4 regions of the Ralstonia mojiangensis genome follow, and region 1 is predicted to be linked to each of the others. Evidence: predicted binding sites of a transcription regulator. Region 1 holds the regulator's gene; each other region holds the start of a gene.
What was found. The regulator FNR, encoded in region 1, switches genes on or off when oxygen is low (the NO sensors DNR and NnrR bind a similar motif). The targets are predictions, from matches to a motif close to TTGATNNNNATCAA.
Positions count from the first base shown of each region.

Region 2: the regulator FNR is predicted to act here: its motif matches at 1,215-1,228, upstream of NG898_RS04490 (ribonucleoside triphosphate reductase).
Region 3: the regulator FNR is predicted to act here: its motif matches at 5,349-5,362, upstream of hemN (oxygen-independent coproporphyrinogen III oxidase).
Region 4: the regulator FNR is predicted to act here: its motif matches at 2,628-2,641, upstream of NG898_RS11300 (cytochrome C).

Region 1 is NZ_JAMXHU010000003.1:251,781-259,221, reverse strand. Features, by position in the region: gene ccoN (cytochrome-c oxidase, cbb3-type subunit I) at 1-179, shown strand, start outside; gene ccoO (cytochrome-c oxidase, cbb3-type subunit II) at 190-873, shown strand; gene NG898_RS13280 (cbb3-type cytochrome oxidase subunit 3) at 877-1,059, shown strand; gene ccoP (cytochrome-c oxidase, cbb3-type subunit III) at 1,072-1,995, shown strand; gene ccoG (cytochrome c oxidase accessory protein CcoG) at 1,992-3,455, shown strand; gene NG898_RS13265 (FixH family protein) at 3,482-3,709, shown strand; gene NG898_RS13260 (hypothetical protein) at 3,706-3,960, shown strand; gene fnr (fumarate/nitrate reduction transcriptional regulator Fnr) at 3,981-4,709, opposite strand; gene NG898_RS13250 (sulfite exporter TauE/SafE family protein) at 4,887-5,630, shown strand; gene scpB (SMC-Scp complex subunit ScpB) at 6,116-6,955, shown strand; gene NG898_RS13240 (pseudouridine synthase) at 7,048-7,441, shown strand, end outside.
Region 2 is NZ_JAMXHU010000001.1:930,523-937,963, reverse strand. Features, by position in the region: gene NG898_RS04500 (dicarboxylate/amino acid:cation symporter) at 1-465, opposite strand, end outside; gene NG898_RS04495 (DHCW motif cupin fold protein) at 836-1,177, shown strand; gene NG898_RS04490 (ribonucleoside triphosphate reductase) at 1,314-3,377, shown strand; gene nrdD (anaerobic ribonucleoside-triphosphate reductase) at 3,374-3,550, shown strand; gene NG898_RS04480 (anaerobic ribonucleoside-triphosphate reductase activating protein) at 3,513-4,226, shown strand; gene NG898_RS04475 (Crp/Fnr family transcriptional regulator) at 4,231-4,908, shown strand; gene NG898_RS04470 (putative zinc-binding protein) at 4,929-5,318, opposite strand; gene ubiT (ubiquinone anaerobic biosynthesis accessory factor UbiT) at 5,330-5,755, opposite strand; gene NG898_RS04460 (U32 family peptidase) at 5,752-6,636, opposite strand; gene ubiU (ubiquinone anaerobic biosynthesis protein UbiU) at 6,648-7,441, opposite strand, start outside.
Region 3 is NZ_JAMXHU010000002.1:904,897-912,337, forward strand. Features, by position in the region: gene gcvH (glycine cleavage system protein GcvH) at 1-51, opposite strand, end outside; gene gcvT (glycine cleavage system aminomethyltransferase GcvT) at 99-1,226, opposite strand; glycine riboswitch at 1,356-1,483, opposite strand; glycine riboswitch at 1,496-1,593, opposite strand; gene NG898_RS11000 (hypothetical protein) at 2,001-2,327, opposite strand; gene NG898_RS11005 (UvrD-helicase domain-containing protein) at 2,602-4,722, shown strand; gene hemN (oxygen-independent coproporphyrinogen III oxidase) at 5,419-6,903, shown strand; gene pyk (pyruvate kinase) at 6,928-7,441, opposite strand, start outside.
Region 4 is NZ_JAMXHU010000002.1:968,822-976,262, forward strand. Features, by position in the region: gene NG898_RS11290 (hypothetical protein) at 205-507, shown strand; gene NG898_RS11295 (c-type cytochrome) at 529-1,149, opposite strand; gene NG898_RS11300 (cytochrome C) at 1,188-2,528, opposite strand; gene NG898_RS11305 (LysR family transcriptional regulator) at 2,794-3,723, opposite strand; gene NG898_RS11310 (zinc-binding alcohol dehydrogenase family protein) at 3,821-4,834, shown strand; gene NG898_RS11315 (GlcG/HbpS family heme-binding protein) at 4,865-5,290, shown strand; partial or broken gene NG898_RS11320 (LysR substrate-binding domain-containing protein) at 5,743-5,871, opposite strand; partial or broken gene NG898_RS11325 (nuclear transport factor 2-like protein) at 5,876-6,166, shown strand; gene lspA (signal peptidase II) at 6,242-6,751, shown strand; gene NG898_RS11335 (APC family permease) at 6,959-7,441, shown strand, end outside.

The DNA.
Region 1 (7,441 bases):
TCGTTGAAGCGGTGAAGGCAACGTACCCGTTCTATCTGATTCGCCTCGCTGGCGGCCTGTGCTTCCTGGGCGGCATGCTGCTGATGGCATTCAACGTGTTCAAGACCATCCAGGGCAGCAAGGCCGTCGATGCACCAATTCCTCAACCGGCCCAGACCCCGATGGTCGCGGCTCAGTGAGGAGGGGAACATGAGCAACCAATCCAACAAGTTTTTCTCGCACGAGACGCTGGAAAAGAACATCGGCTTCCTGATCGTGCTGACGCTGGTGGTGGTCAGCATTGCAGGCCTAGTGCAGATCGTGCCGCTGTTCTTCCAGCATTCGACCACTGAACCGGTCAAGGGCATCGCTCCGTATTCGCCGCTGCGGCTGGCGGGGCGCGACATCTACATCCGCGAAGGCTGCGTCGGCTGCCACTCGCAGCAAGTGCGTACGCTGCGCGCCGAAACCGAACGCTATGGCCACTATTCGCTGGCAGGCGAATCGGTGTTCGATCACCCGTTCCTGTGGGGCTCCAAGCGCACGGGCCCGGATCTGGCGCGCGTGGGGCAGCGCTATTCGGACGACTGGCATCGCATCCACCTGCGCGATCCGCGTGAGGTGGTGCCCGAGTCGAACATGCCGTCGTATGTGTGGCTCTCGAAGACGCCGCTGGACAACAGCGACATCGAAAAGAAGATGCACGTGCTGCGCCAGCTCGGTGTGCCGTACACGGATGCGCAGATCGCCGGGGCGCGCGAGCAACTCGCAGGCAAGACGGAAGAGGATGCCGTGGTCGCCTACCTGCAAGGCCTCGGTGTGGAACTGCGCAACGTCCGGGACGTGGCTGTCGAGCCGACTGTTGCGCCTGCCACCGTTGCTGCCAAGGAGTAAGCCATGGCCATGCTGAGTGCAATTGCGACTGCCGTCTTCCTCGTGCTGTTCGTCTGCATTACCTGGTGGGCATTCTCCGCGCATCGCCGCGCTGCGAATGCGGAATCGGCCATGCTGCCGTTCCTGTTGCCCGATGAGGCCGAGGTCGCCGGTGCGCGCGCAGACGCGACGCGCCCGCATCAATAAGGACACAGAATCATGAGCGACTTCATTTCGGAGTTCTGGGGGTATTACATCGCAGCGATCGCCCTGGTCGGCATCGTGTGGTGCATCTGGCTGCTGTTCTCCCAGCGGCGCATTCAAGTGGCACCGGGGCACAGCGCCGGTGAAGATACAGGCCATGTCTGGGATGGCGATCTGCGTGAATTGAACAATCCGCTGCCGCGCTGGTGGATGTGGATGTTCCTGCTGTCGTGCATCTTTGCGTTGGGATACCTGATCCTGTACCCCGGCCTGGGTGCATACGGCGGGGTGCTTGGTTTCTCCACGCGCGGCGAGCTGGCCTCGCAGCGTGCGGCGGCCGATGCTCAGGTCCGCCCGCTCTATGAGCGCTATGCCGGCATGGACATCAAGCAGATCGCCGCCGACCCGCAGGCCCATGAGATCGGCCAGCGCCTGTTCCTGAACAACTGTGCGCAGTGCCATGGCTCGGACGCTGGCGGCGCGAAGGGCTTCCCGAACCTGACCGACAACGACTGGCTGTACGGCGGCGAGCCCGAGACGATCCTGACGACCATCACCAAGGGGCGTCACGGCGTCATGCCATCCCTCGCGGCGGTGGTGGACGGCAATCAGGCTGTCAACGTGGCCAACTATGTGCGCTCGCTGTCGGGCCTGTCTTACGACCCGATCAAGGCAGCGCGTGGCGAACCGACGTTCAAGTCGGTCTGCGCGGCTTGCCACACGGCAACCGGCAAGGGCAATCAGGCGCTCGGCGCGCCCAACCTGACCGACCGCGTCTGGCTGTACGGCAGTTCGGAAGCGACCATCGTCGAGACCATCCTCAAGGGCCGTGACAACACGATGCCGGCACATGAGAACCTGCTCTCGCCGGAGAAGATCCGCATGCTGGCGGCCTATGTCTGGGGTCTGTCGAATAGCAACACGAGTCACACGCAATGAGCGACAAGGAACCAGCCTGGCGCCCCATGACGCCCGCCACTGCGGCGGCGGGCGCCGAAGACGCACCCACCGAGCAGATGCTCTATGAGGTCCGGCGCAAGATTTATCCGCGCGCCGTGACCGGCGCCTTCGCGCGTTGGCGCGTCTGGCTGGTGCTGGCCACGCAAGCCATCTTTTATGGCTTGCCGTGGTTCCAGTGGAACGGTCGCCAAGCAGTACTGTTCGACTTGGGCGCACGCAAGTTCTACCTCTTTGGCCTCGTGTTGTGGCCGCAGGATGTCATCTATCTGACGTTGCTGCTGGTGCTGTCGGCGCTCGCGCTGTTTCTATTTACGGCGGTGGCGGGGCGGCTCTTTTGCGGTTATGCCTGTCCGCAGACGGTCTACACCGAGATTTTCATGTGGATCGAGCGGCATATCGAAGGAGATCGCTTCGCGCGCATCCGTCTCGACGGTGAGCGCTGGAGCCTGCGCAAATTCCGCCTGAAGGCCGCAAAGCATTCGGCTTGGATCCTCATCGGGCTGTGGACGGGCTTCACCTTCGTGGGCTTCTTCACGCCAATCCGCGATCTGGGCATGGAGACCTGGACGCTGTCGCTCGGCCCCTGGCAGACGTTTTGGATGCTGTTCTACGCATTTGCGACCTGGGGTAACGCCGGTTTCATGCGCGAACAGGTCTGCCGCTACATGTGTCCCTACGCTCGTTTCCAGAGCGTGATGGTCGATCCCGATACCTACGTTGTCACTTATGACACGCAGCGCGGCGAGCCGCGCGGCAGCCGTTCGCGCAACGCCGATTTCGAAGCTCAGGGTCTGGGTGCCTGCGTCGACTGCAGCATCTGTGTACAGGTATGCCCGACCGGCATCGACATCCGCCAAGGGCTGCAATACGAATGCATCGGTTGCGGCGCCTGCATTGACGCCTGTGACCAGGTCATGGACAAGATGCGCTACCCGCGTGGTCTGATCCGCTACACGTCGGAACGCGCGATGCTTGATCGGCTCAGCCCGAAGGAAGCCCGGCGACATCTGCTGCGTCCGCGTGTGCTGATCTATACCGGAATCATGCTGGTGCTCTTCACCGGGTTCATCGTGGCATTGGCGATGCGGCAGCCGCTCAAGGTTGACGTGATTCGTGATCGTGGTGCGCTGGCGCGTGAAGTGGACGGCGGCAAGATCGAGAACGTTTATCGCCTGCAACTGATGAACGCGTCCGAGCACCCCATGCGCGTGACCATCACCGCCGAGGGCATGCCGGAACTGGACGTGCAGGGCGGCAGCGGCGAGTCGACCACATTGGAGTTGCCGCCGGCGGCTAACCGACTGCTGCCTGTGCGCGTACGCCGGCCGGCCGACGATGCCGCCCCCGGCTCGCACAAAATCCGTTTCGTCATCCATGCAGACAGCGGTAGCGACAGCCTCGTACTGCGCGAACCGTCGAGCTTCATCGTGCCGCGCTGATGCGGCATCCCCAACAGGAGGCAACGATGCACGCAACGCAATCTTCCGCACAGGCCCGTCCCTGGTGGCGCGAGCCCTGGCCATGGCTGCTGATGGCAGGGCCGTTCGTCGCCATGGTCGGCTGCGGCGTCACCATCTGGCTGGCAATGTCGCATCCCGATCCTGCTATTCATGACAACGTGGTGCGCCGCGGTTTGGTCGTTGAAAAGACGGTCGTCGCGCCGCCACATGCCATTCACGCGGAGGCCCGATGAAACGTCGATTGCTGATGTGGATTCTGTGGCCGGCATTTCTGTCGGCCGCGCTGGCTGAGCTGGTGGTTTTTGCGGTGGTGGACCCCGCCGACCTGCGCTTCTTCGGCGAACAGATCACGGTGTCGACCCAGGCGGTCTACACCGTGTCGTTCTTTGTGTTCTGGTTGCTGTGCGGATTGTCGAGCGCGCTGACGCTCTATGTGTCGCCGGGCATCGGCAAACTGGAAGCGCATGAACACCCGCTCGTGTGAGCGGGAACCATGGAAGCAGCTTAGGCGGCCTGACCGCTCATGACCTGGCGCAGGCCGGCCAGGTCGACCAACTTGACGTGGCGTTGGCGGATCTGAATGAGACCCGCTTCGGCAAAGCGCGAGAACAGGCGGCTGACGGTTTCGAGCTTCAGACCCAGATAGCTGCCAAGTTCTTCGCGGCTCATACGCAGCACAAACTCGGTCGACGAATATCCTCGCTGGGCCGATCGCTTCGAGAGGTTGAGCAGGAACGCTGCCAGACGCTCCTCCGCACGCATGGAGCCCAGCGTGAGAAGCATCAGATGATCCTGCGAGATTTCCTTGCTCATGATGCGCAGAAACTGATGCTGCAGCGAAGGCAGCCGGCGCGAAAGGTGCTGCAGCTCGTCGTAGCGCACCACGCAGACTTCAGTATCTTCAAGCGCGGTGGCGTCCGACACGTGGCGCATATCACCAATGCCATCGAGCCCGACGATTTCACCCGGCAGATGGAACCCAGTGATCTGGTGTCGTCCGTCTTCAAGCGTCAGATGGGTTTTGAGCGTGCCGAAACGAATGCCGTAAACCGCCTCCAGTGGCTCACCCAGAGAATAGAGCGATTGCCCCTTCTTAATGCGGATGCGCTCGCCGACCAAATCGTCCATCTTGCGCACGTCATCCGAGTTCATTCCCACCGGCAGGCAGATTTGCCCGAGTACACAGGTGGAACAACGCGAGGCTTGGTCGGTAAGTGCGATTCGAGTGAGCACGGGCGGGGGCGAATTTCGGGAAAGTGAAATGAGTAATTCTTGTTGTATAGCGCCAGCTTATTATAACGGCGACCTTCTTGTCCTCGGACATTTCCGATGCGGCAAAACGCGCCAATTACGCTTAGTTCGCAACAGCAAAACGAAAACCTTGGCCCATATCAAGAGAGCGTCAGAAAGATGAGTGCCGCCGCGCTTCTGAGCGTTTTCCTGATTGCGTTGCTCGGCGGTGTCCATTGTCTGGCGATGTGCAGCGGTATCGCACTCGCGGCCGAGCGCGGGGCGGTGGCGGTGCGGATCGTGTCTCGCCGCCGTCTATGGTTTGAGCAGGTCGTCATGCATGCCGGCCGGCTGACCACCTATACGCTGCTTGGCGCAATCATGGGTGCGATGGGTGCGACCGTCTGGCGCCAGCAATGGCTGCCCATTCAACGCGGCTTGTTTGCCTTCGCCAGTGCATTGCTGCTCGCCTACGGTTTGTTGCTGCTCGTGCGTTCCGCCGGAGATGTGTGGCGCAGCGTGTGGCTTGAGCGCTTGCTCGGCCGCGTCGCTGGTGGTCTGTCTCTAGCGGCGGCTAGGCTGGGCGGCAAGCTTCAGCGTCAGCCGCCGTTGCTGCGCCGCTATGTCACGGGTATGGCGTGGGGTTTGGTGCCGTGTGGCATGGTTTACGGCGCATTGGCTGTAGCGTTGTTGGCAGGCAACGCAGCCTCAGGGGCCGTGGTCATGCTCGTCTTTGGTGCCGGCACACTGCCTAACCTTCTGATGATGTCTGGCTTGGCCGGGTGGTTGAGAGGGCTGTCGCGCCAGCGATGGGCGCGAGGCGCGGCTGGCATCGCCATCGCCGGGTTTGGGGTCTGGGGGCTGTTTCACGCAATCTGGCTGCCAGAGATGCTTAACGCACACGGATTCTGTCTCGTGCTGTAAGCGTTTAAAGCGCGGGGAAATCGCCATCCGGCCCGGGATGGGAGGCTAGGACATCTTCCCGGTTGCGGCGCTGCTGGAAATTGCCCTACAATCGACAACAATTCGATTCGCCACCCGCGCAAATCAACAATCCCAAGCGCGGCGCCAAGCGATGCCATCCAGCGGTAGAGTCACCCTGGACAGTCGATTCGGGCGGGCTGCCGTTCTTCTTGGTAGTCGTCCGGTGCAGTATCCGTCCCCATGGCGGCGGAAGAAATTGCCCTTGTGGTGCCTGACCGGCACCGGATCAACTCGCTCCTCCGGCCCTACTTTGCGGGCACAGCCACTGCGTTTCGGTGCAGGATCCAATTGAATAATTGGCCTTCGCGCGCCGGGCCCGGGTGGGCAACAGCATTCAGAAATGCCGCGTGCTTCGCGGCGGGACGACAAACCTCAAGCGTGACGGCGACTGGCCGTGCGCGAGCAATGACGAGCCGCTCAACCCGATGAATACCCAAGAGGCGAAGATCGTCCTCGAGACCGCGCTGATCTGCGCGCAGGATCCGTTGCGAGTCAATGACTTGCGCAAGCTCTTCGACGAAGATGTTTCCGCAGACACCATCCGTGTGCTGCTCGAAGAACTGCGCCAGGACTGGCTGAATCGCGGTGTCGAACTGGTCGCGCTGGCCTCCGGCTGGCGCCTGCAGAGCCGTCCGGAAATGCGCGTGTATCTTGATCGACTGCACCCGGAAAAGCCGCCCAAGTACTCGCGTGCCGTGATGGAAACCCTGGCGATCATCGCTTATCGCCAGCCGGTCACCCGCGGCGATATCGAAGACATTCGCGGTGTGACGGTCAACACGCAGGTCATCAAGCAGATTGAAGACCGCGGCTGGATCGAAGTCATTGGTCATCGCGACGTGCCGGGTCGCCCCGCGCTGTATGCGACGACCAAGCAGTTTCTCGACGATCTTGGCTTGCGCTCGCTGGACGAGTTGCCGCCGCTGGAAGATGCCCGAGCTCAGGCGCAGGCGAGCCTTCTGGAGCAGGGCGCCATTGAATTCGAGGGCGGCGCAATTGCGGTAGAAGAGCTGTCAGCGATGGTGAACGACGCGCCGGAAGGTGCCGAGAGCGGAGAGGCCTCGGTGGAGGACTCTGCCGGATCGCCCATTGACGAGGCTTTCGTCGAAGCAGCTGAAACGCCAGCGCAGCCTGCTGAGGTTGCGGTGGGTGATGAGCCAGAGCTGGAAACCGAGTCGCAAGCGGTGAATGCGACCGAGGCAACGGAAGACGAGTACAAAACACCGGTCGAGCCGCCTGCGGCTCCCGCCAATGAACATTCGTGACGCCATGCCCGCCGCACAGTCGGTGCATGGTCTGAACCCCTAGATTTTTTGAAGACGTTGTGAGCACCCAGCCAGACTCCATGGATACACGTATGCCGGCCGACGCCGACGCTCAGCCGCCGCGACAAGACGGCGGTGATGGGACCGAGGCCGCGCCTCGTCGCAAGGGTTTGCGCCGAGGCTTGCGCAACCTCGTGGCTTCGCGCCGCCAGCAGCAGGACGGCCGCCCTGAAGGTGAAGCCGCCGAGGCCGGTGGTGCTGACGCCAGCCAGCCTGCGCAACCGCGCAAGAGCCGCGCGCCGCGGGCGCGCAAGCCGAAAGAGTCGGCTGGTGAGCCGGCGGTCGTTGCCGCAGAAGGTGCTGCACCGGCCGAGCAGGCGCCGGCAGAAGGCCAGGGCGAGCGGCGGGGCCCGCGCGGCCGTTTCGGCAAAAACCGTCGCCGTCAAGGCGAAGGCCAACCGGCGGAACGCGCCGAGCGCAGTGAAC
Region 2 (7,441 bases), on a different contig from region 1:
CTGCAGGATCTCGTTGGTGGCCATGGCTTCCACGATGCTGCGCGGGAACACGTGCGTGATGAAGGCCTTGAGGGTGAAGTCACCGGTCTTCAGGCCCGACGTGGCCGACACGTCCGGCAGGGCGAGGTTCATGTGCACCCCCGGCTGGAAGAAGTTGACTAGCAGCATGCCTAGCGCCAGTGACGTAGCCGATGCGCACACAAACCAGATCATCGCGCGCAGGCCCACGCGACCGACCGAGCGGCCGCCGCTCATGCTCGCCAGGCCCGTCACCAGGGTCGAGAACACCAGCGGTGCAATGATCATCTTGATCATGCGCAGGAAGATGTCGGTGATGATGCTGAAGTACGAAGCGATGTCCTTGGCCGCCGCAGCGTCCTTGGCATATTCGTGGCAACCCCAGCCGACGGCAATGCCCAGCAGCATTGCCAGCCCGATATGGGAGGTCAGACGTTTGGTGTTCAAGACTTTCTCCAAGGAATATCGTGGCCGGAGGGACGGCGCGCGACAGACGCGGATCTCATGGGGCCAAGGGCCGGCCCAACTTCGTCACGCTTTGTAAAAAGCGACGATATTAGAGAAGCGCATGGCGATCTTTATGTCGATGTTGCATGGCACCATGCAATTTCTGCATACATTGATATGGTGCCGTTGACACCCTGCTGCAATGCCGCACGGGCAGTGGAACCAGCCGGTGAGAGGCGGATTGTTGAGCCGCACGCAATGCCGTCACGGCGTACCAACAAGCGCCGTTTCCAGCACATCAAATGCGACGCCTGCACCACGTCAGCCGCTGATACCATCATCGACTTACGCTACCGACCGGAGTCCCGCGATGAAAATGGCGCCGTTTGCCTTCGGCACGACCGACTGGTCCGCCGTTGAACCTACCGAACACACCGGCGAGACCGGCATGGCGATCTGGCGCACCCGCTACTTTGGCGACGAACCGAACCGCATCCGCGTGCGCATGGTCGAGTACACGCCCGGCTACCTGGCTGACCATTGGTGCAAGAAGGGCCATATCCTGTTCTGTCTGGATGGCGAACTGGAAACCACACTGGAAGATGGCCGCAAGTTCACCCTCACGCCCGGCATGAGCTATCAGGTGGGCGACGATGCTGAAGCCCATCAGTCGTACACCAAGAACGGCGCCCGGCTGTTCATCGTCGACTGACAGCGACACGACCATTCTGCGTCGCAAATGACCCCGGTTGACCGGGGTCAAGCGATTTAAGAATCAAGGTCTTTAGGGCTCACCGACCACAATATGTAGTGCTAGTCTGGCTCCATACCACTAGATGGAGTACCTCATGACGGGCACACAGGTCACCAAGCAAGTCACCAAGCGCGACGGTTCATTGGCTCCGTTTGACGCGCAAAAGATCCGCCAGGCCATCGCGGCAGCCGGACAGGCCACCGGCGAATTCGACACCGTCGAAGCGCAGCGCCTGACCACGGGCGTGCTCGAACATCTCGCCTCGCTCCCCTGCCCCGGTATCGAAATCATCCAGAACTGCGTGGAAGAGGTGCTGGTCGACGCCGGCTATTGGCGCACCGCGCGTGCCTACATCGTCTACCGCGAGCAGCACGCCCGGCTGCGTTCGCTCAAGCACACGCTGGTCGATGTCGAGAGCACGATGGACGAATACCTCGAGCAGCGCGACTGGCGGGTCAATGCCAACGCCAATCAGGGGTACAGCCTTGGCGGCCTGATCCTGAACGTGGCGGGCAAGGTCACGGCCAACTACTGGCTCTCGCATGTCTACAGCCCCGAGGCGGGCGCAGCGCATCGCGAGGGCGACCTCCACATCCACGATCTCGACATGCTGTCGGGCTACTGCGCAGGCTGGTCGCTGCGGCAGTTGCTGACGGAGGGATTCAACGGCGTGCCGGGCAAGGTGGAAGCGACGCCACCGCGGCATATGTCCGCAGCCATCGGGCAGATCGTCAACTTTCTCGGGACGCTGCAGAACGAATGGGCCGGCGCACAGGCGTTCAGTTCGTTCGATACGTACATGGCGCCGTTCATTCGCCGCGACGGGATGTCGTATGCGGGGGTCAAGCAGTCCATGCAGGAGCTGATCTACAACCTGAACGTGCCGAGCCGCTGGGGGACGCAAACGCCATTCACCAACCTCACTTTCGACTGGACTTGCCCAGCGGACCTGCGCGAGCAGATTCCGTACATCGGCGGCGAAGAGATGCCCTTCACCTACGGCGATCTCCAGCCCGAAATGGACATGATCAACCGCGCGTACATCGAGGTCATGATGGCGGGCGATGCAAAGGACCGCGCGTTCACGTTTCCGATTCCCACCTACAACATCACGCCGGATTTCGATTGGGAGCACCCCAACACCACGCTGCTGTTTGAGATGACAGCACGCTACGGGCTGCCCTACTTTCAGAACTTCCTGAATTCCGATCTAGAGCCACACATGGTGCGCTCGATGTGCTGCCGCCTGCAGCTGGACCTGCGTGAACTGCTCAAGCGCGGCAACGGGTTGTTTGGCTCGGCTGAACAGACCGGTTCCATTGGGGTGGTGACGGTGAATTGCGCGCGATTGGGTTATCTCTACGCGGGCGATGAGGCGGCGCTGCTGGCGCGGCTTGATACGCTGCTCGCTCTCGGCCGCGACGTACTGGAAGTCAAACGCAAGTTCGTCCAACGGCTGATCGACCAGGGGCTGTATCCGTACACGCGCCGCTACCTGGGCACGCTGCGCAACCACTTCAGCACGCTCGGCGTGAATGGCATCAACGAGATGGTGCGCAACTTCACGCACGATGCCGACGACATCACCACGCCATTCGGTCACGCCATGGCGGTGCGCCTGCTCGACCACGTGCGCCAGCGCATGACCGAATTCCAGGAAGCAACGGGGCACCTGTACAACCTCGAAGCCACGCCCGCAGAGGGCACGACCTACCGCTTCGCCCGCGAAGACCGCAAGCGCTGGCCGGGCATCCTGCAGGCCGGTACGACAGAACAGCCGTACTACACCAACTCCAGCCAGCTGCCCGTCGGCTACACGGACGACCCGTTCGAAGCACTGGCGCGCCAGGAAGCGCTGCAGAGCAAGTACACGGGCGGCACGGTGCTGCACCTGTACATGAACGAAGCGATCTCCTCGCCGCAGGCGTGCAAGGAACTCGTTCGGCGCGCGCTCGCGAACTTCCGCCTGCCGTACATCACCATTACCCCTACGTTTTCAATCTGCCCGAAGCACGGCTACCTGTCCGGCCATCACGCGTTCTGTCCGAAATGCGATGCAGAACTGCTGGCTCAGCAGCCTAGCGGCAAGTGCGGCTGCACAACGGCGGGCACTCCAGGTTCTTCCACCCACCTCCATCACGAAGGAGCCTCCGTATGAGCACCGTTGCACACACCGCTAACCTCACCGTTGCACTCGACGACAACCAGCGCACGCGCTGCGAAGTCTGGACCCGCGTGATGGGTTATCACCGGCCCGTCAGCTCGTTCAACATCGGCAAGCAAGGGGAATTCTGTGAACGCCGCTTCTTTGTTGAAGACCGCGCCCGCTGAGCTACCGCACTGCCCGCCGCCGGCCATCGGCGGCCTGGCACCGTTTTCCAGCGTCGACTGGCCCGGGCGGCTTGCGGCAGTGGTGTTTGTGGCCGGCTGCCCGTGGCGCTGTCATTACTGCCACAACCCGCACCTGCAAACGCGTGCACGCACGCTGGATTGGGATGATGTTTTCGCGTTTCTGCAGCGTCGCGTTGGGCTGCTTGATGCGGTTGTCTTTTCCGGCGGTGAACCGCTGAGCGAGCCGCAACTGCCGCAACTGATGCGCGACGTGCGTGCGCTGGGCTACAAGGTTGGCCTGCACACCGGCGGCATTTATCCGGCGCGCCTGGCCGACGTACTGCCGCTGGTGGACTGGGTGGGGCTCGACATCAAGACCAGCGCACCGCGCTACGATGCGCTCACAGGCCGCCGCGGCAGCGCTGCGCCCGTCGATGCTTGCCTGGATCTTCTGCTGCACAACGGCGGCGCATTCGAGTGCCGCACCACGTGGCACCCCGACTGGCTGCCCGAGCCGCAGCTTCTTGCGCTGGCGCAAAACCTCAGCCAGCGCGGCGTGAAACACTACGCATTACAAGCCTACCGAAGTGCCCCCGGAACCCCGGCCATCACGCTGCCCAGCGAGGGCACCCAGCGCGCATTGGCCGCCTGTTTTTCTTCTTTCTGTTGCCGGTGACACCATGCAAGACCCCCTCAATGTGGGCGATCTGCTCAAGCACAGCCCGCTGTTCCTGGACTTCGACGACGATGACATGGCTGTGCTCACGCGCGACAGCCACGCAGTGCGCGTGTTGCGGCACGACTTCGCGTTTCATCGTGGCGATCGTGCCGATGGTTTCTATGTCGTGGTGGTCGGCGCGATCAAGCTCGTGTTGCCGGGCGCGCACGGCCAATGCAAGGTCATCGAGTTCTTCGGGCCCGGCGAGTGCTTTGGCGAGCCCTTCATGTTCCTGAACCGGCCCTACGCCGCAGATGCGCAAGCCATGGAAGACAGCCTGCTGGTCTGGATCGACAAGCGCGCCATCGACGATGCACTGCACGTGCATCCGCGGCTTGCGCGGCGGATGCTCGCGGGGCTGTCCTCGCGCCTGCACACGCTGATGTGCGACATCGAAACCGTGAACCTGCAAAGTGCCAATGAACGGCTGATCGGGTATTTGCTCTCGCTGCCGCGCAAGTTTGACCGCACGCGATTTCCATGCAGCAAGAGCCTTGTCGCGTCCAAGCTGGGGCTGGCGCCGGCCACGCTTTCCCGCACGCTGCGGCAGTTGATTCGCGACGGACTGATCCGCGTGGAAGGCCGCGAGGTTGTCATCCCGAACACCACGGCGTTGCAACGTCAGCTCAGCGCGGGATAAAAGCGGGAAGCCAATGCAGATCAATCGCCTGCGGTGTCGAGGCGATGCTGGAGCGTGTTGACGGCGTTATCCACCAGCGCGGCGGCGGCAGTCAATTCATCGTCGCTGCAATCGGCGTGATAACGCTTCTTGGCGCCGCACCGGTTGAGCACGAGGTGAATGTCCGGCGCCACGCCCGCCGTTGCCAGGCAGGCCTTGACGCACGCCAGCGCGCAACCGTCGAGCCCGAGAATAGGCCTCCCGCTGCGCGCTGTCTTGACGAGCGCGCGCACCCCGCCGCCGACACCGCTGATGCAAGACATCTCTGCCCTGCCTGCACGGTCCAGATCGACGGCCAGGCGGTTTGCCGCTTGCGCCACGCTTGAACAACCCGAGCATGCATAGACGAGCGGCAATGCACGTGATGACATGGCACCCCTCGCTACCGCGATTGCCAACGTGCAAGCCACGCCGGGCGAGCAGCCGCATCGAGCCAGTTCTTGACGATCAGCCCAAGCTCCGTGTCGCCCGCAATCTTGAGGCGGCGCTGGAAAAACAGCGTATCTGCGTCGGCAGTGCCACGAATGAGCGCAACGAAATCGCCCACGCCGGCACGCAACTCCAGTTCGGGTTCTGGGCTTGAAGCGGAAAGCGTGTGGAACGCTCCACCGCGGCAGCAAAAGCAGGCGCGCAGGCCGAGATCTTCTACGGTGATGGCAAAGCGCCGCCCTTCCAGTTCCGGGGGCGGCGTGAGCCAAGACAGGCGGCGAGCCAAATCGAGCCCCATCACGAAGGGAAACGACGTCACTGGTGCCGGCAGGCGGCGCGCCATGCGAACAAGCACTTCGGGTGGGCGCAGTCGCGTCATTGCGGCGCCTCCAGCCATTCAATGCCTGACTGCCCGTGCCAATAGCCGTTGCAGCGACCGATGCCCTCGGGCGGCTGCACGTCTTGCACGGGCAGACCTAGGCGCAGGGCATCCAGTGCAGCCACGGCGTCCAGCGTGCCTTGCGATTGCGGGCTGACACGCAGCACCTTCACGCCCAGCGCAGACAGCGCGGGCGCCTGATCGAGAATGTCGAGACATTGCCCCGATTGCGTCTGGATACCGTTGATGGCGAGAAACTCCTGCCCTTCGCGCGTGCGCACGGCCAGGCCATCCGGATGCTCGATGCAGCGGAAGCCGCAGTCGTCCTTGTTGAGGCGAAAGTGCCGCGCCGTAAAGCAGCGTGCAGAAAATGCCAGCGGCAAGCGCCCCCACACCATCGCTTCGATTGCCAAGTCGGCAGGCCTCTCATGCATCAGATCGGCCAGTGTGGTCTGGCTCATCTCCAGCGGCATGACCGCACGCACGGCACCCAGCCCGGCCAGCCATGCCAGCGTCGCGCCGTGATACGCGTTGCAATGCGGTCCTGCAACGAATGGCCGGCCGTTCAGCAACCGCACAGCGCCAAGCTCGCCGGCTTCGACCATCCAGTCGTCCTGCTGACATTGCTTGCGCAACGCCTGTGCCTCGGCACTCGTTTCGATGAGCGTGCGCGTCGATAGCACCACCGATTTGCCCGCCTCGCGCAGCATGGCCGCGATATCGAGCCAGTCGTCCGCCCGCAATTCGTGGCGGCGGCTGCAGACCGTCTCGCCCACGTAGACGATGTCGACGGGGCTGGCGGCGACCTCCGTGTAAAAGTCGAATGTCTGTAGCCGCGGCCAGTAATACAGCAGCGGACCAAGCGAAATTTCGTAGGACATGATGTGCCTTTCTATTTCCAGGGGCGATCAAACGCGCCTTGCGTGACGTGCGCGCCTTCTGCGTGACGCACGAGTGCCGCCTGCCAGTCGGGCTTGACGGAGAAGCGCGCCGGGTCCGCCTGTGCCGCATCCAATGCGGCGCGCAACGTAGCCACTACTTGCGCAACGTACGCCGGACTGCGCTGGCGCCCCTCGATCTTGATTGCCGACACGCCCATGGCGATCAACCGGGGCAACAGGCTGAGCGCATTGAGGCTCGTGGGCTCTTCCAGCACGTGGTCGATCTCGCCGTCGACGAGGAATCGCCCCTTGCACAGCGTCGGATACCCAGCCGGTTCGCCCGGTGCGTATTGGTCGATCATGATGTTGTTCAGGCGTGCATCCAGGCTGCCGTCGCGCTCCACCCAGCGCACCGCATGCGCTGGCGAACACACGCCCTTGTTGTTGGGCGAATCACCCGTGGCATACGACGACAACAGGCAACGCCCTTCGGCCATCACGCACAGACTGCCAAAGCCGAACACCTCGATCTGCACCGACGTCTGCTGGATCACGCGTTCGACTTCGGTCAAGGTCAGCACACGCGGCAACACAGCGCGGTGGATGCCGAACTGCTCGCGCATCAGCTCGATGGCGCCGGCATGCGTGGCCGAACCCTGCACTGACAGGTGCAGCCGAAGGTTCGGATAGCGGTCGCGCGCATAGGCCATCAAGCCAGGGTCGGCCAGGATGACGGCATCGGCGCCCAGCATGTAGGCGGCATCGACGGCCATGCGCCACTCGATGGCGCGGCCCGGCTGCGGAA
Region 3 (7,441 bases), on a different contig from region 1:
GATCCACTCGTCGTGTTCGGTGTACTTCAGATCGGCGGGAACGTTGCTCATGAAAGGTTTCTCCGGAAGATTGGTATTGGGGGATGCGGATTCGGTGTTCAGCTGACCAGCGCCTTGCCATTGCGCACGAACGGCAGTTTAACCACAGTCGCGGTCAACTTGCGGTCGCGAATTTCGACCTGTACGTCGGTGCCGACGGCCACGTCCTTGGGCAGGCGCGCCAGTGCAATCGAGAGCGACAGGCTCGGGCTGAACGTGCCGCTGGTGATCTCGCCGTCACCAGCGGCCGTGATGACCTTCTGGTGGGCGCGCAGCACGCCGCCCTTGTCGCGCAGGATCAGGCCGACGAACTGTTCGCGCTGGCCGCCGGCTTGCAGCGCAGCCTTGCCGGTGAAGTCGCGCTCGCTTTGCAGATCGACCGTCCAGGCGAGGCCGGCGTCGAGCGGCGAGACGTGCTCGTCCATGTCCTGGCCGTAGAGGTTCATGCCGGCTTCCAGACGCAGCGTGTCGCGCGCGCCCAGGCCTGCCGGGCGTACGCCGGCTTGCAGGAGGCGCTCCCACACGCCCGCAATCTGCGCGGCCGGCACGACCAGCTCGAAACCGTCTTCACCGGTGTAGCCGGTGCGGGCCACCATGATTTCGCCCACGTTTTCCACGGTGACGAAGCCGGCGTTGAACGGCTTGAGCGCCTCGCCCACGGCCTGCGTGCCGGGCAGCGCCGCGTAAGTCTTGGCACGCGCATTCGGGCCTTGCACGGCGAGGATGCCCAGCGGCTCGGCGCCAGCGTTGTTGTCGGAGCGGCGCGGCGTGATCGTCACGTTGGTGCCGGCGGCGGCGTTCTGCGCGACGATCCACTCCAGGTCCGTCGGCGCGGTACCGGCGTTGACCACCAGGCGGAACCAGTCTTCGCGGAAGAAGTAGACGATCAGATCGTCGATCACGCCGCCCTTGGGGTTGAGCATGCAGCTGTAGAGTGCCTTGCCGGGCGTCTGCAGCTTGTCGACGTTGTTGGCGAGCAGCCCACGCAGGAAGTCGCGCACGCGCGCGCCGGTGAGGTCAACCACGCACATGTGCGAGACGTCGAAGATGCCGGCATCTTGGCGCACGGCGTGGTGCTCTTCGATCTGGGAGCCGTAGTTGACGGGCATGTCCCAGCCGCCAAAGTCGACCATGCGGGCGCCCAGCGAGCGGTGGATGGCATTGAGCGGCGTGTGTTGGAGCGTCATGGAATCTCTCGGCTGAGCGCGCCGCCGTGGCTTGGGCGCGGCGCATGGATCGGGAACCAGAAAAGCAAAAAGGCCACCCGCGCAGCCTGATCCCTCATGGTGACGCCATGAAGATCAACAAGCTGCGCAGATGGCCCCTCTGTCCTTGGTACCTGAGAGATTGCGAAGCGGGGCGCATAGCGGTGCGCGCCGTTCGTGAGCCCCTTCGGTGGGCGCCCGCAGTGGTCGTGCGGCGCCAGCTCTCCAGAGTGCGGTCGGACACATGTCCGCCGATCCGCCCGGTCCTGGATGCCTGAGAGTTTTCGGGTGCTACCCCTTCGGCGGCGCCTTGCCGTATACGGCGGGCACGCTCTCCCGGATGGATGGGCGGAATTTACGGAAGGGGGATGGGATTGTCAATTGGGGGGCGGGGGCTTTTGGGAGGAGGGCTGGTTTTATGCTTTTGGTCCATCCCTTGTTTCATCCCCTGCCGGGGCTGACTCACTTTTCTTTGTCTTGCCAAAGAAAAGTAAGCAAAAGAAATGCGCGCCCGAGATGGCGACTTCCCCTTGAATTTCTGTAACCGGGCGGAGGCGGGGAAAACTCGCTTCGCTCAGACAGTTCCCCGCCTTTTTTCCGCCCGCTTACAGAAATTCAAGGCGCCATCTAGGGCCGGTACGTCAAAGGCTAAAGGCCAAAGACTAAAAGACAACGGCCACACCCTTGGGAGCTGGCGAGGTCGCCAATCTCCAGGGGTGTGGCCGGAGCGCGGGTGTTGGCTGGTCTTGCTTTGACTTACTTGCCGATCTGGCGGCTGACCTGGTTTTCCTGCTGGTTCAGGGTGCGCTGTTCCTGCTTGGTGATGTGCCCGCCGTTCTGCGCAGCCATGTCGCGCTCTTCCTGGCGAATCTGGTGGTCTTCCCGGTGCATCTGGCGAGCTTGGCCCTTGGTGATCTCGCCTTCCTTCACTTCGTTGTGGATGCGCTTGTTCTGGTTGGCGAGGCGGTGGTTGACCTCGGCGCGGCGCGGGTGGTCTTTTTGCCACTGCGTCTGGGCGAAGGCGCCGGTGGTGGCAGACAGGGCGACGGCGGTAACGGCCAGGGCTTTGACGATGCGGTTCATGGTGGGTTCTCCGGTGGGCGGCCGACCGATTCAGCCGCTGTCCTGTCCATAACGAGGTGCCGTGCATGGCCGCTTACGCGGTTCGTGTAACGGCGCGTAAGCGGTGTAACGCCCATGCGAAAAAGCGGGGGGCGCAAACGCATGCGGTGCAGCTTGGCGCACCTCCGTCAGGCTCGACGCAGGTGGCTTCTCGCAGCCCCAATCGATGCAAAGGCGCCGTGCTACCATCGCCCTCCGCTGTCGTTCCCGCCTGCTTTTTCTTCCGCCTGTTCCCATGTCTTCCGGTCTCGCCCACGGGCTCAATGCTGCCCAATCCGAAGGTGTGCATTACCTCGATGGCCCGTGCCTGGTGCTGGCCGGGGCGGGCTCAGGCAAGACGCGCGTGATCACGCAGAAGATCGCGCACCTGATCCTCGACAAGGGCTTCGAACCGAAGCACATCGCTGCCGTCACGTTTACCAACAAGGCGGCCAAGGAAATGCAGGAACGCGTGGCCAAGTTGATGGACGGCAAGACGCGCGAAGACGGCAAGCGCATTCCCATCAAGCAGTTGACGGTGTGTACGTTCCACTCGCTCGGTGTGCAGATTCTGCGGGCCGAAGCCGAGCACGTGGGCCTCAAGCCGCGTTTCTCGATCATGGATTCGGATGATTGCTTCGGCATGATCCAGGAGCAATTGGCCACCACCGACAAGCAGTTGATCCGCCGCGTGCAGAGCACGATCTCGCTGTGGAAGAACGGTCTCGTCGACCCGGATACCGCGATTGCCGAGGCGCTCGCCAACAACAACGTCGATGACCACCAGGCGTCGCTCGTCTACCGCAATTACGTTGCGACGCTGCACGCGTATCAGGCGGTGGACTTTGACGACCTGATCCGCATTCCCGCCGAGCTATTCGCCCGCAATGAAGAGGTGCGCCTGAAGTGGCAGAACCGCCTGCGCTACTTCCTCGTCGATGAATACCAGGACACCAACGCCTGCCAGTACCAGCTGCTGAAGCTGCTCGCGGGCGGTTCGCACTTGCGTGCGCCGGCCTTTACGGCGGTGGGCGACGACGACCAGGCCATCTACGGCTGGCGCGGCGCCACGCTCGACAACCTCAAGCTGCTGCAGACGGATTTCCCGAACCTGAAGGTCATCAAGCTGGAGCAGAACTACCGCTCCACGGTGCGCATTCTGAATGCCGCCAACGCGGTCATCGCGCAGAACCCGAAGCTGTTCGAGAAGACGCTGTGGAGCGAGCACGGCATGGGCGACGCGATCAACGTGACCAGCGCCAATGACGAAGAGCACGAAGCCGAGAGCGTGGTCTTCAAACTCTCGGCCCACAAGTTCGAGCGTCGCGCGCAGTTTCGGGATTACGCGATCCTGTATCGCGGCAACTTCCAGGCGCGCCTCTTTGAGCAGATCCTGCGCCGAGAGCGCATTCCGTATGTGCTCTCGGGTGGGCAGAGCTTCTTCGACAAGGCCGAGATCAAGGACTTGTGCGCCTATCTGCGGCTGATTGCCAATGCGGATGATGATCCTGCGTTCATCCGCGCCATCACCACGCCCAAGCGCGGGGTCGGCAACGCGACGCTCGAAGTGCTGGGTTCGTTCGCGGGACAGGCCAAGGTGTCGCTGTTCGAGGCGGCGATGATGGGCGGCATCGAGGCGCAGCTCGCGCCGCGCCAGCTCGAGCCGCTGCGGGTGTTTTGCGAGTTCATCGTGCGGCTGTCGGACCGGGCCGCCAAGGAGCCCGCCGCCACGCTGCTCGACGAGATGATGGAAGGCATCCATTACGAGGCCTACCTGTACGACACCTACGACGAGCGCCAGGCGCAGAACAAGTGGACCAACGTGCTGGAGTTCCTCGACTGGCTCAAGCGCAAGGGCACCAAGCCCGAGAAGGACGATGACGAAGAGGCCACCGGTTTCGATAACGCCGATGGCCTGATGGACACTGGCAAGAACCTGCTGGAACTCACGCAGACCATCGCGCTGATCAGCATGCTCGAAGGCAAGGAAGAAGACCCGGATGCGGTGCGCCTGTCCACGCTGCATGCGAGCAAGGGGTTGGAGTATCCGCACGTGTTCCTGGTGGGCGTGGAGGAAGGCATCCTCCCGCATTGCCGCGAAGACGACGACCTGACCGACGAGAAGATCGAAGAAGAGCGGCGGCTGATGTATGTGGGCATTACGCGGGCACAGCGCAGCCTGCATATCAGCTGGTGCAAGAAGCGCAAGCGTGCGCGCGAGACGGTGGTGTGTGAGCCGTCGCGCTATATCGCCGAGATGAAGCTTGGCGAAGATGCGGGGCCGACGCCGGAGGACACCATGCCGGCCATGTCGCCGAAGGATCGGTTGGGCGCTTTGAAGGGGTTGTTGGCGGCTAAGAAGCCGGTGGTTTCCTGAATCTTTTTGTTTGTGGTCCATCCTTGTTTCGTTCCCTGCCGGGACCGACTTACTTTTCTTTGTCTTGCCAAAGAAAAGTAAGCAAAAGAAAGGCGCGCCCGAGATGGCGAAAGATTCCTTGAATTTGCGTAACCGGGCGGAGGTGGGGAAAACTCGCTTCGCTCAGACAGTTCCCCACCTTTTTTCCGCCCGCTTACGAAAATTCAAGGCGCCATCAAGGGCTCAAACGTCAAAAGAGAAAGGCCAACCCATCGCGCGGTTGGCCTTTGTCGTTTGGGCTGGCGCTGAGATGGTTTGGCCTTTGACTTTCCTGCCCTAGATGGCGCCTTGAATTTCTGTTGCAGGGAGGAAAAAGGAAGGGAAACTGTCTGAGCGCAGCGAGTTTTTCTCTTCCCCTCTCTGCGACATAAATTCAAGGAATCTTTCGCCATCTCGGGCGCGCATTTCTTTGCTTACTTTCTTTGGGCAAGACCAAAGAAAGTGAGTCGGCCCCGGCAGGGGATGAAACAAGGGATGCACCAACAACCCAAACCCCGAAAAAAAAGCCCTTCGCGGAACTGCACTGTTGTGCCGTTGCGCCAGCCCGCGTGCAGCCGGCAACGCTTTGGACCAAGCTTCGACCGACGTTGACACACATCAACGCGGCGCCCACATCCCGGTTTTAGGATGAACCATCGCCCCCACTAGAACCACCCCATGTTTCCGTTCGCCAAGCCGGCCGACCCTCCGTCCGCCGCCAACGACACCGCCTTCCGCTGGTCGGCGCCGCAGGTGCGCGCGCTCGCGCAGCGTTTTGATACGCACGGCCCGCGCTACACGTCGTACCCGACGGCAGACCGCTTTCACAACAAATTCAGTAACGCCGATTACCTCGACGCCTTGCACCGCCGGGCTGCGATTGCACCCGCGCTGCATGCGCCGCTGTCGCTGTACATGCACCTGCCGTTCTGCGCGAACCTTTGCTACTACTGCGGCTGCAACAAGGTCATCACAAAGGATCGCTCGCGCAGCGCACGCTACGTTGAAACCCTCGCCCGCGAGATGGCGATGGTGGCCAATCAGATTGGCCCGCTGCGCCGCGTGACGCAGTTGCATTGGGGTGGCGGAACGCCCACGTTCCTTGCGCACGACGAAATGCGCGCCGTGATGGCCGCCACGCGTGAGCATTTCGATCTGGCCAACGATGGCGAGATCTCTGTCGAACTTGACCCACGCCACGCCGACGACGCCACGCTCGAAGTACTGGCCGAGATCGGCTTCAATCGCGCAAGCCTCGGCATTCAAGACTTTGACCCCGACGTCCAGCGCGCGGTCCACCGCATCCAGAGCGTGGAAGAGACGCGCCGCGTGGTCGACACTGCGCGCCGGCTGGGCTTCGAGTCGATCAGCTTCGACCTGATCTACGGCTTGCCGTATCAGCGTACGGAAACCTTCAACGCTACGCTGGATCGCGTGCTGGAGATGGCGCCTGATCGGCTGTCCGTCTATAGCTATGCACACCTGCCGCACCTGTTCAAGGCGCAGCGCCGCATCGACATGCTCACGCTGCCGACCGCAGACCAAAAGCTCGACTTGCTGGCGATGACGGTGGAGCGTCTCGTTGCCGAGGGCTATGTCTACATTGGCATGGACCACTTCGCGCGGCCCGACGATGCACTCGCCATCGCGCAGCGTGAAGGGCGGCTGCAGCGCAATTTCCAGGGCTATTCCACGCACGCCGATTGCGACATGCTGGCCTTTGGCGTGTCCGCCATCAGCCGCGTGGGCGATGTGTATGCGCAGAACGAGAAGGATCTCGACGCGTACTACGCACGCGTCGACGCCGGCGAACTTGCCGTGCTGCGCGGCATGTCACTCACGCCAGATGACCACGTGCGCCGCGCGCTGATTGGCGAGTTGATGTGCGGATTCGAATTGAACATGCGCGCATTCGGTGCGCGCCACGGGCTGGACTTCAAGCGCAGCTTTGCGGACGAGCTGCGGGCGCTGGCGCCGCTGGAGGAAGCCGGGCTGGTCAGGGTGGGGGACGAGCGTATCGTGATCACGCCGCAAGGACGGCTGCTCGTGCGCCGCATCGCCATGGTGTTCGATTCGCACCTGCGCGAGGCAGGCACGGAGCGCGCGGTGGAAGCCGAGGGCAAGCCCGTCACCTTCGTCCCGCGCTACTCCAAAGTGGTTTGATCCGCTTACTGACCCGAAGTCACGTCAGACCGTTGCCGGTTCGGGCTGCTGCGCAGCGGTTTGCGTCTGCGCACTGACCAGCGTCTGCGGCCAGATTTCCGCCAGGCGCAGCAGGTTGGTCGAACCGGCCTGGCCGAACGGCATGCCCGCCGTGATGGCGATCTGGTCGCCCGACACGGCAAAGCCTTCACGCGCGGCGGCACGGCACGCCGCATCCACCATCTCGTCGACGTTGCTCACATCGGGGCTGACCGTGCTGTGCACGCCCCACGTGATCGCCAGACGGCGCGCCGTATCCAGGCGCGGCGTGATGCTCACGATGGGCGCCAGCGGCCGCTCGCGTGCGGCGCGCAGGCTGGTCTTGCCGCTGGACGTGTAGGTGACGGTGGCCACCGCGCCCAGGATGTGCGTCACGTCGCGCAGGGCCGCGCAGATGGCGTCCTGGCGGGTGGGCAGCGGCGGTTGATGCTGCGCGTCGATCAGGTTGCGGTACAGCGGGTCGCGCTCGGTCTCGGCAATGATGCGGTTCATGATGCTG
Region 4 (7,441 bases), on a different contig from region 1:
GTGAACAGGCGGGAAGCCCTACGCCCGCGAGGATTCTGCGGCGTTGGCCAGTTTCGCCATTGCCTGCGTTGCTGAACGAAGCTCCTTAGCACCCATCTGACGGCTTCCGGCCAAAAACGCACGTTCTCGGTACGCTTAAAAAAAGAAGCAAACCACGGCAGGGGATGGAAGGATGCTGGCGAACCGCTGGGGCTACGTTCAGACATGACTGTCGACGAGCTTCACACATTCTTGAGCAGCACGTTCGATTTGGTCACCGACCCAGTGGAGCGGGGCAGCGCTCGCACATACTTCCTCGGCAATGTGGTGTGGCACCCGTCGGCGACCACACGCATCCTTCGTGTTGGGTGCGGGGTGAACAACCACGTCAGCCACATCAAGCTGTGCGTCTCGTCGGACAACAATAACAGTGTGTTTGTACGGTTGCCTGTGACCTGGCCGGAGCTTGAGCGGATCGTGGCCAGCGAGATTTCGCTGCAGGCGCGGAACCAGCCGCTGAGTACCTAGGCCGACTGGTTCTGCACCCCGCTACTGAGCTTGCAAAAACGCAGCAACCGCTTTCGCCTGGTCGTCCGACAGCGTGTGGGCAACGGCACTCATCACGGGAGCGTTGGCGCGCGTGCCGTTCTTGAACACCGCAATCTGCCGTAAGAGATAGGCGTCATGCTGGCCCGCCAGCCTCGGGAAGGTTCCGTTGCCCTGCGCTTGCGCCCCGTGGCACGACGCGCATGCTGGTACGCCTTCCGCAGGAAGGCCGTGCTCGAAAATCTCTTTGCCGCGCGCCATCAGTGCCGGGTCGCCTGCAGGCCCGGCAGGTGCTGTCTGCCGCGCATAGTATTCGGCCAGCGACGCAATGGTTGCGTCATCCAGCTGCGACGCAATACCCCACATAAAGGCCTGCGCATCGGTCTCACCCCGACCACGGGTGCGGAAGCCTTTGAGCTGCGCTTCCAGGTACTGCGGCACCTGTGCGTCCAGGCGCGGAAACATCGGTGCTTCGCTCTTGCCGTGCACCCCATGGCACGAAGAACACAGCTGCGCGGCAAGCTTCTCGCCATCTTGCGCACCCGCCATGTTCGACCAGCCGATCATCGCCAACGCTGCCAGCGCGGCAAGCCAGATCCGTCTGGGCTGATGGAATCCATTCATGGCCTTATCCCCCTCGCATCTTCGCGCGTGACCTGCGGTTAGAACATGAACCAGCCCAGCAGGTAAATCGTGTTGTTGTCGGCGGCGTTTCTGCCGTTGCCGTCGTAATTGGTACGGGCGCCGTTGAACTTCAGGAACCACGTGTACTGCAACGCGAGCCTGACCTGCGGATGCGGCAAGTAGTCCAGTTCCAGGATCAAGCCTTGTGTGTCTGGTCGCCCGTTGGCACTGCCCGTCACAGGCGCTGCGGCGTACAGGCCGGGGTCTGCGTTGCCGGTTGTTGAAAAGTACGCGACCGAGCCACCGTATTTGCGCTGGTAGTAGTACGACGCTTTGGCTTTGAAGGTATCGAGATGATCGGTTGGGTTGGCCGGAGTGGGGCCCGCGCCGATGCCACCACTCGGGAAGCTCGCCCGCCAGTTCTGTTGCTCGTGGATCCATGCCGTCTGTGCGGTGAACGCATGGGTCATGGTCAAGTACTGGTACTGCGCGTCGAGCGCATAGTCTTTGAAGCGATCGGTTGGCGTGCCCGGCATGGTGTTGTCGGGATACCGGTTGGCCAGCAACCCGAACGTGCCAAACATGACCGAATGCGAGCCCCACTCCTGGTTGTATGCAACGCGCCAGTACGGGTTCGCGCCGCTCAAGCGCGCAACGCCGCCCGGAGTTGCGGTGTCCTGCCCGGCACGGAACACCGAGAAGGCCTGATCGGCAGTCCGATAGGCGCCCAGTTCTGCGTAGATATGGCGTTGCCAGAATACGTATGCACTGGCGCCTACCACCTGCTGTGCCAAGGCACCGTCGACCAGGGTGCCGGCTAGTGGGGGCACGCCGATACTGGGAGCCGCATAGGGATACCCGAAGGCCGGCGTGCTGTTCCAAACGTCAGACACCGTCGGGTTGTTGTTGACCGTGACGCCGTAGATGAACTCGACGTCCTCACGCGTGAGGTGCCATGCAGCGCGAATATCGGTGTTGTCCAGCGCGCTGTGGTGGGCAACCCCGTCGTATGTCCACTGCGCGAAGGCACCCACGGGCCCCGCAATGCGCCCCGCATAGAAGAGGCTCACCTGCTGCGGCACCGTGTCTCCGTTGCGCACGAAGTCGAAGTTGTCCTGATCGATCGTGCGCGTGTTGGTGCGCGAAATCTGCACCATGCCCGAGAGCGGAATCGTCTTGTTGTTGGCCAGCGTATAGCCGGTCATCTTGAAGAAGCGGCCGAAGGGTGTCAGTTCAGGAAAACTGACATGGCACGCCATGCATGCCATGCCGGTTTGACGGGCGAAAGCCGGTACCGCACTGGCTTGTCCCGACCACGCTAAAAGCGCACCGATCAGCAGCCCCGTGAGCGCACGGAGCGCAGTAATGAGACGTCGCATGGTGTGCCTCCCCCAATGTTCTTTTCGGTTTTTTCACCAGCACGCATAACCATGAAAGGCGCGATGGCCGCAGCTGTCAAACCTTCTGGCGGCATTCGCCTGATACGGATCAACTTATTTCGAGTGCCACAAGGCACGGGCGTGCCTGCAGAGAGAGGCGGCGCAACGGTTGTACGTTTGCGCGCTCAAAGAGGGGCGATCGGCAGGCCAGTCGATCAGGTCGATCGGGTCGAAGAGGATGCCGCCAGAGTCGGTTGCCGCCGCGTTACTCGGATGGCGAACCTTGCGGCGAGTAGCTGGCGAGCAGGGCCATACAGCGTTCGCGCAGGAAGGCACTTAGCGCTTTGATGGCGGGGGTCAGTTGCGCGCGGTGGGCGCAAATCAAATGCAGCGGCGCGGGCTCGCCATATTCCTGCGGAAAGATCTCGACCAATCGCCCGGCCTTTAAATCGTTGATGAGGTCCAAGCGCGATTTATAGAGCAGGCCTTCGCCTGCGATGGCCCAGCGGCGCACGGCATCGGCATCGTCGCTCACGCGATTTCCTGTGACTGCCACGGTGCGCTCGCCGCCGGGCAGGGTAAAGCGCCAGCGTTCATGGACTTGCTCGCTCCAGATATACCGAAGGCAGTTGTGTCGTCGCAGGTCATCCACCTTGGCCGGTGCGCCGTGCTGTTCGATGTACGAGGGCGCTGCGCACAACGCACGCCGATTGGTGTCGAGCAGTTTGATGGCCAGCAAGGATGAATCCGGCAGCGCCCCATAGCGCACGGCAAAGTCCAGCGGCTGGCGGATGAGATCGGCCGCCCGGTCGCTCAATTTCAGGTGCACCGATAAACCAGGGTGCTGGTGCTGAAAATCGTCGAGCCACGGCAGGAGCAGGTTTCTCCCGAAATCAGACGGAGCAGACAGCCGCAGCGGGCCGGAGAGTGCTTCCCGGCCACCGGCCAGCGCCTGTTCGCCTTGCTCCCGCGCACCCAGCATGACGCGCGCATGCGGCAGGTAGCGCTCTCCAGCCTCTGACAACTGCATGCTGCGCGTGGAACGCGTGAACAGACGGGCGTCCAGCGCCTTTTCCAGCCGCTGTACAGAAGCGCTTGCTTGCGCAGGCGCGATGTTCAGTTGGCGCGCCGCCTCTGAGAAGCTGCCGGCGTCGGCCGTGTGCACGAAGATTTGCACGTCATCCAGGCGGATGATTTTCATTGAAATGCCGAAAGTGTTTGTGCGCGCGGCCCGTTTATCCGCATATCGCTGAAAGATAGCATGGCCCTCATTCACTCTTTGGAGAACGTGCATGAAAGCCATCGGTTTCTATCAGAACCACCCCATCAGCCATCCGCAGGCGCTGCAAGACATTGAGCTGCCGACGCCTGAACTGCGCGACCACGACCTGCTGGTGGAAGTCAAAGCGGTGTCCGTCAACCCGGTCGATACCAAGATCCGGCGGGGCGGAGACATCCCGGAGGGCCAAGCGCGCATTGCCGGCTGGGACGCAGCGGGCATCGTCCGCGCGGCCGGCCCGCTGGCCACGCGCTTCAAGCCGGGTGACCGTGTCTGGTATGCCGGCGACATCACGCGGCCTGGCACCAACAGTGAACTGCATGCGGTGGACGAACGCATCGTCGGCCCCATGCCGGCATCGCTGGATTTTGCGCAAGCCGCATCGCTGCCGCTGACAGCCATCACCGCGTGGGAATTGCTGTTTGATCGTCTGCGCGTCCAGGCGGCCGACCCCACCGAGAACAACGTGCTGCTGGTGACGGGGGCGGCGGGCGGCGTCGGCTCCATCCTGACCCAACTGGCGCGCGCGCTGACGGGGATGACCGTGATCGGCACGGCTTCGCGGCCGGAAACCCGTGAATGGGTGCTGGCGCATGGTGCGCACCACGTCATCGATCACCGTCAACCGTGGGCGCCGCAATTGGCAGCGCTTGGCTTTGATCACGTCACGCATGTGGCCGGGCTGAACCAGAGCGCCGCTCACGTGCCGCAGATCGCCGCTGTGCTGCGCCCCGAGGGGCAATTCGCCCTCATCGACGATCCGGTGGATCTGGACATCGGCCCGTTCAAGGGGAAATCCATTTCGATTCACTGGGAACTGATGTTCACCCGTGCCATGTTCACCACCGCCACCATCGCCCGACAACATGCGTTGCTGCGCCGTGTGGCGGAACTGGTCGATCGCGGCGACATCAAGCACACCCTGACGCATCGCATCGATGGCATCAACGCTGCGAGCTTGATCAAGGCGCATGCGCTCGTCGAAGCCGGAAACATGATCGGCAAAGTCGTTGTCGCGAACGGCTGAACGTTCTGACTTCAGACAAGGAGCATGAGCATGACATCCCCCATCGTCCCAACGGCAACGATCAGCCTGGAAGCCGCGCAAGCCTTGCTGGCGCAGGCGCGTCGGGCCAGTGCCGCACGCGGGTTTGCCGCGACCATCGCCATTACCGATGCAGGAGGGCACCTGCGCGCGTTCGAGCGTGCAGACGCCGCGCCTTTCCTGACCGCTGACGTCGCCATCAACAAGGCGTGGACGGCAGCCTCGTTCGGCCTGGCCACGCATCAATGGAACCAGTACATGGCCGAGCCCGCCGTTGCCCCGCTGGCGCACCACCCGCGCCTGATGCCGGTGGGCGGCGGCGTGCCGATCTTTTACGAAGGGCGTCTGGTGGGCGGCATTGGCATCTCCGGGGGCAGCTCTGCCCAGGACCACGAGGCGGCCGAGGAAGCATTGCGCAACGCAGGGCTTCTGTCTTGAGCTGTGAGCGCGCCTATGCGCTGTTCCTCGGCGTTTGCAATGAGGCATGGGCGGTGACATCCCGCCCAGCTGGTGACTTCAACCGCGCCTTCAGTTCTTCGCTGGCTTGATGCAGCGCTGCACGCGTTGCAGGCACGCCGGCAAGTGCGTTGAGCAGGCCGGCAAGGGGCGCGTTGCCGCTGAGAATTGTTGAATTGCCTCGGCAGGGCCCCTTCCATAGACTCCGCCCCTGGAAACTTAAGGGGAGGCTCCTCCCTCTCCCTAGTCGTCCATGCAGTCCTAGCTCGCCTCGGCCACCCGTCCCGGCCGGGGCCTTTTTTTTGTCAGACGGCATGCCGATGCAGCAGCAACGGCTCGTCGCAGTACCGGGCTGCTTTCCTCGACAACAATCAGTCTTCCTGCGCAAGCCGGGACAAGTCGTCAGCGAGGGCGCGAATCTTGGGCTGGGCGAGTCCACGGTCTGCGTCAATGTGCGGCGCCCCAACGCTTTTCAGCCAGCATTGCCACTCCACATGGCTCTGTCCGGGATGGAGCAATGCCACATGAGCAAGATCGGCCGGCGATCTAAGCGATGCGGCCATTTCTGCGCAGATCTTCTCGCCGTTTCGGGGGATGCACCCCGCGCCGTTCTTTGCGAAGGCCGATGCGGCAACTGGTGAAAGCAAAATCACGCCAATCGACATCTGCGTCAGCACGATGGGCGCCCAACGTGCGACCGGTTACTTCATCCATGACTGGGGGCTCAAAGACGGAACGGCGGTGCGCTTTGAGTGCGTCGATGTTTTTGAATTTGACGACAACGGGCTCATCGAGCAGAAGATCATCGTCTACGACACCCATCCGATTCGCAGTACGGTGGGCGACAAATACGCGTAGCCCATCTAAGTCGTTCGGAGCGCGCGGCACCCCACTCTGACTAGAATGGGGGCCCGCCTACAGATGACCTCTCTAATGACGACGAAACAAAGAGTTGCCACTGCGCTGCTTGGCGCGCTCGCCTGGATCATCATCGACCAGGCGACGAAGGCCATATTCAAGCAAATATTGACGCCCGGCGAAGTCGTGTCATTGCTTTCAGGAAGCCTTCTCGTTCTACCCACCTATAACCACGGCGCATTCCTAAGCCTCGGGGCGGGAATGTCCGATGCGACTCGCAATATCGTTTTCATCTATGGCGTTCTGGCAATTCTGATTGGCCTGTTCGTGTGGCTGCTGCGTTCACCCAGGCTCGGCCGCACCGAAGTCATTGCGGCAGCTTGCATTCTGGGTGGAGGGCTCAGCAACCTGTTCGATCGTTGTGTCTACGATGGCCGGGTTTTTGATTTTCTGAACATCGGCATCGGGCAGTTGCGCACGGGTGTATTCAACGTCGCTGACATTGGCATCATGCTCGGCGTGGCGCTCATTCTCTTCCGTGGTGTAAAGCGCGGGCCGACTCTGCCAGGGGCCTCGACGGCCTGAAGAATGCAGGCCCCCGGCGGGCCAGCTGTTTTGCTGCCTGCGAACCTGCCGTGCTACTGACGATCAACGGCGTTGAGGGCTTGGAGCACCGAGCGTCCGGCCCCCGCCAAAGACATAGACCGGTCCAGAGAGGCCCCTATTGCCCGCACATCTGGCACAGGGTAAAAATCGGTCTATTGCTCAATGTCGACCCGGAGTCGCGCGCCCATGGACCAACCCGCCAAGCTCAATGCAGATTCCCTGGGCGTCGTCGAATCGGTAATCATGGGCATTGCCGGCACCGCGCCGGCCTACAGCATCGAGATCACGACTTCCACCATCATCGGGACGGCTGGCACGCAGTCGCCGGCGAGCATTCTGGTGTGTGGGCTCATCATGTTTGGCATCGCGTATGCGTTCATCAACATGAACCGGGCCTTGGCGAGCGCCGGCACCTCATATTCGTGGGTGAGCATGGTATTCGGGCGTGCGCTCGGCTTCCTTGCCGGCTGGGCGCTGTTGGTGCTGTGCTGTGTGTTCATGGTGTCTGCCATGATTCCGGCGGCAAATGCCACGCTGCTCATCTTTGATCGGCCCATGATGAACAACGTGCACTACGTGACGCTGATCGCTGCGGCATGGCTCACAATTGTCAGCGCGGTGGTAGTCAAGGGCATCAAGCTCACCAGTTACGTGCAGGTGCTGATGACG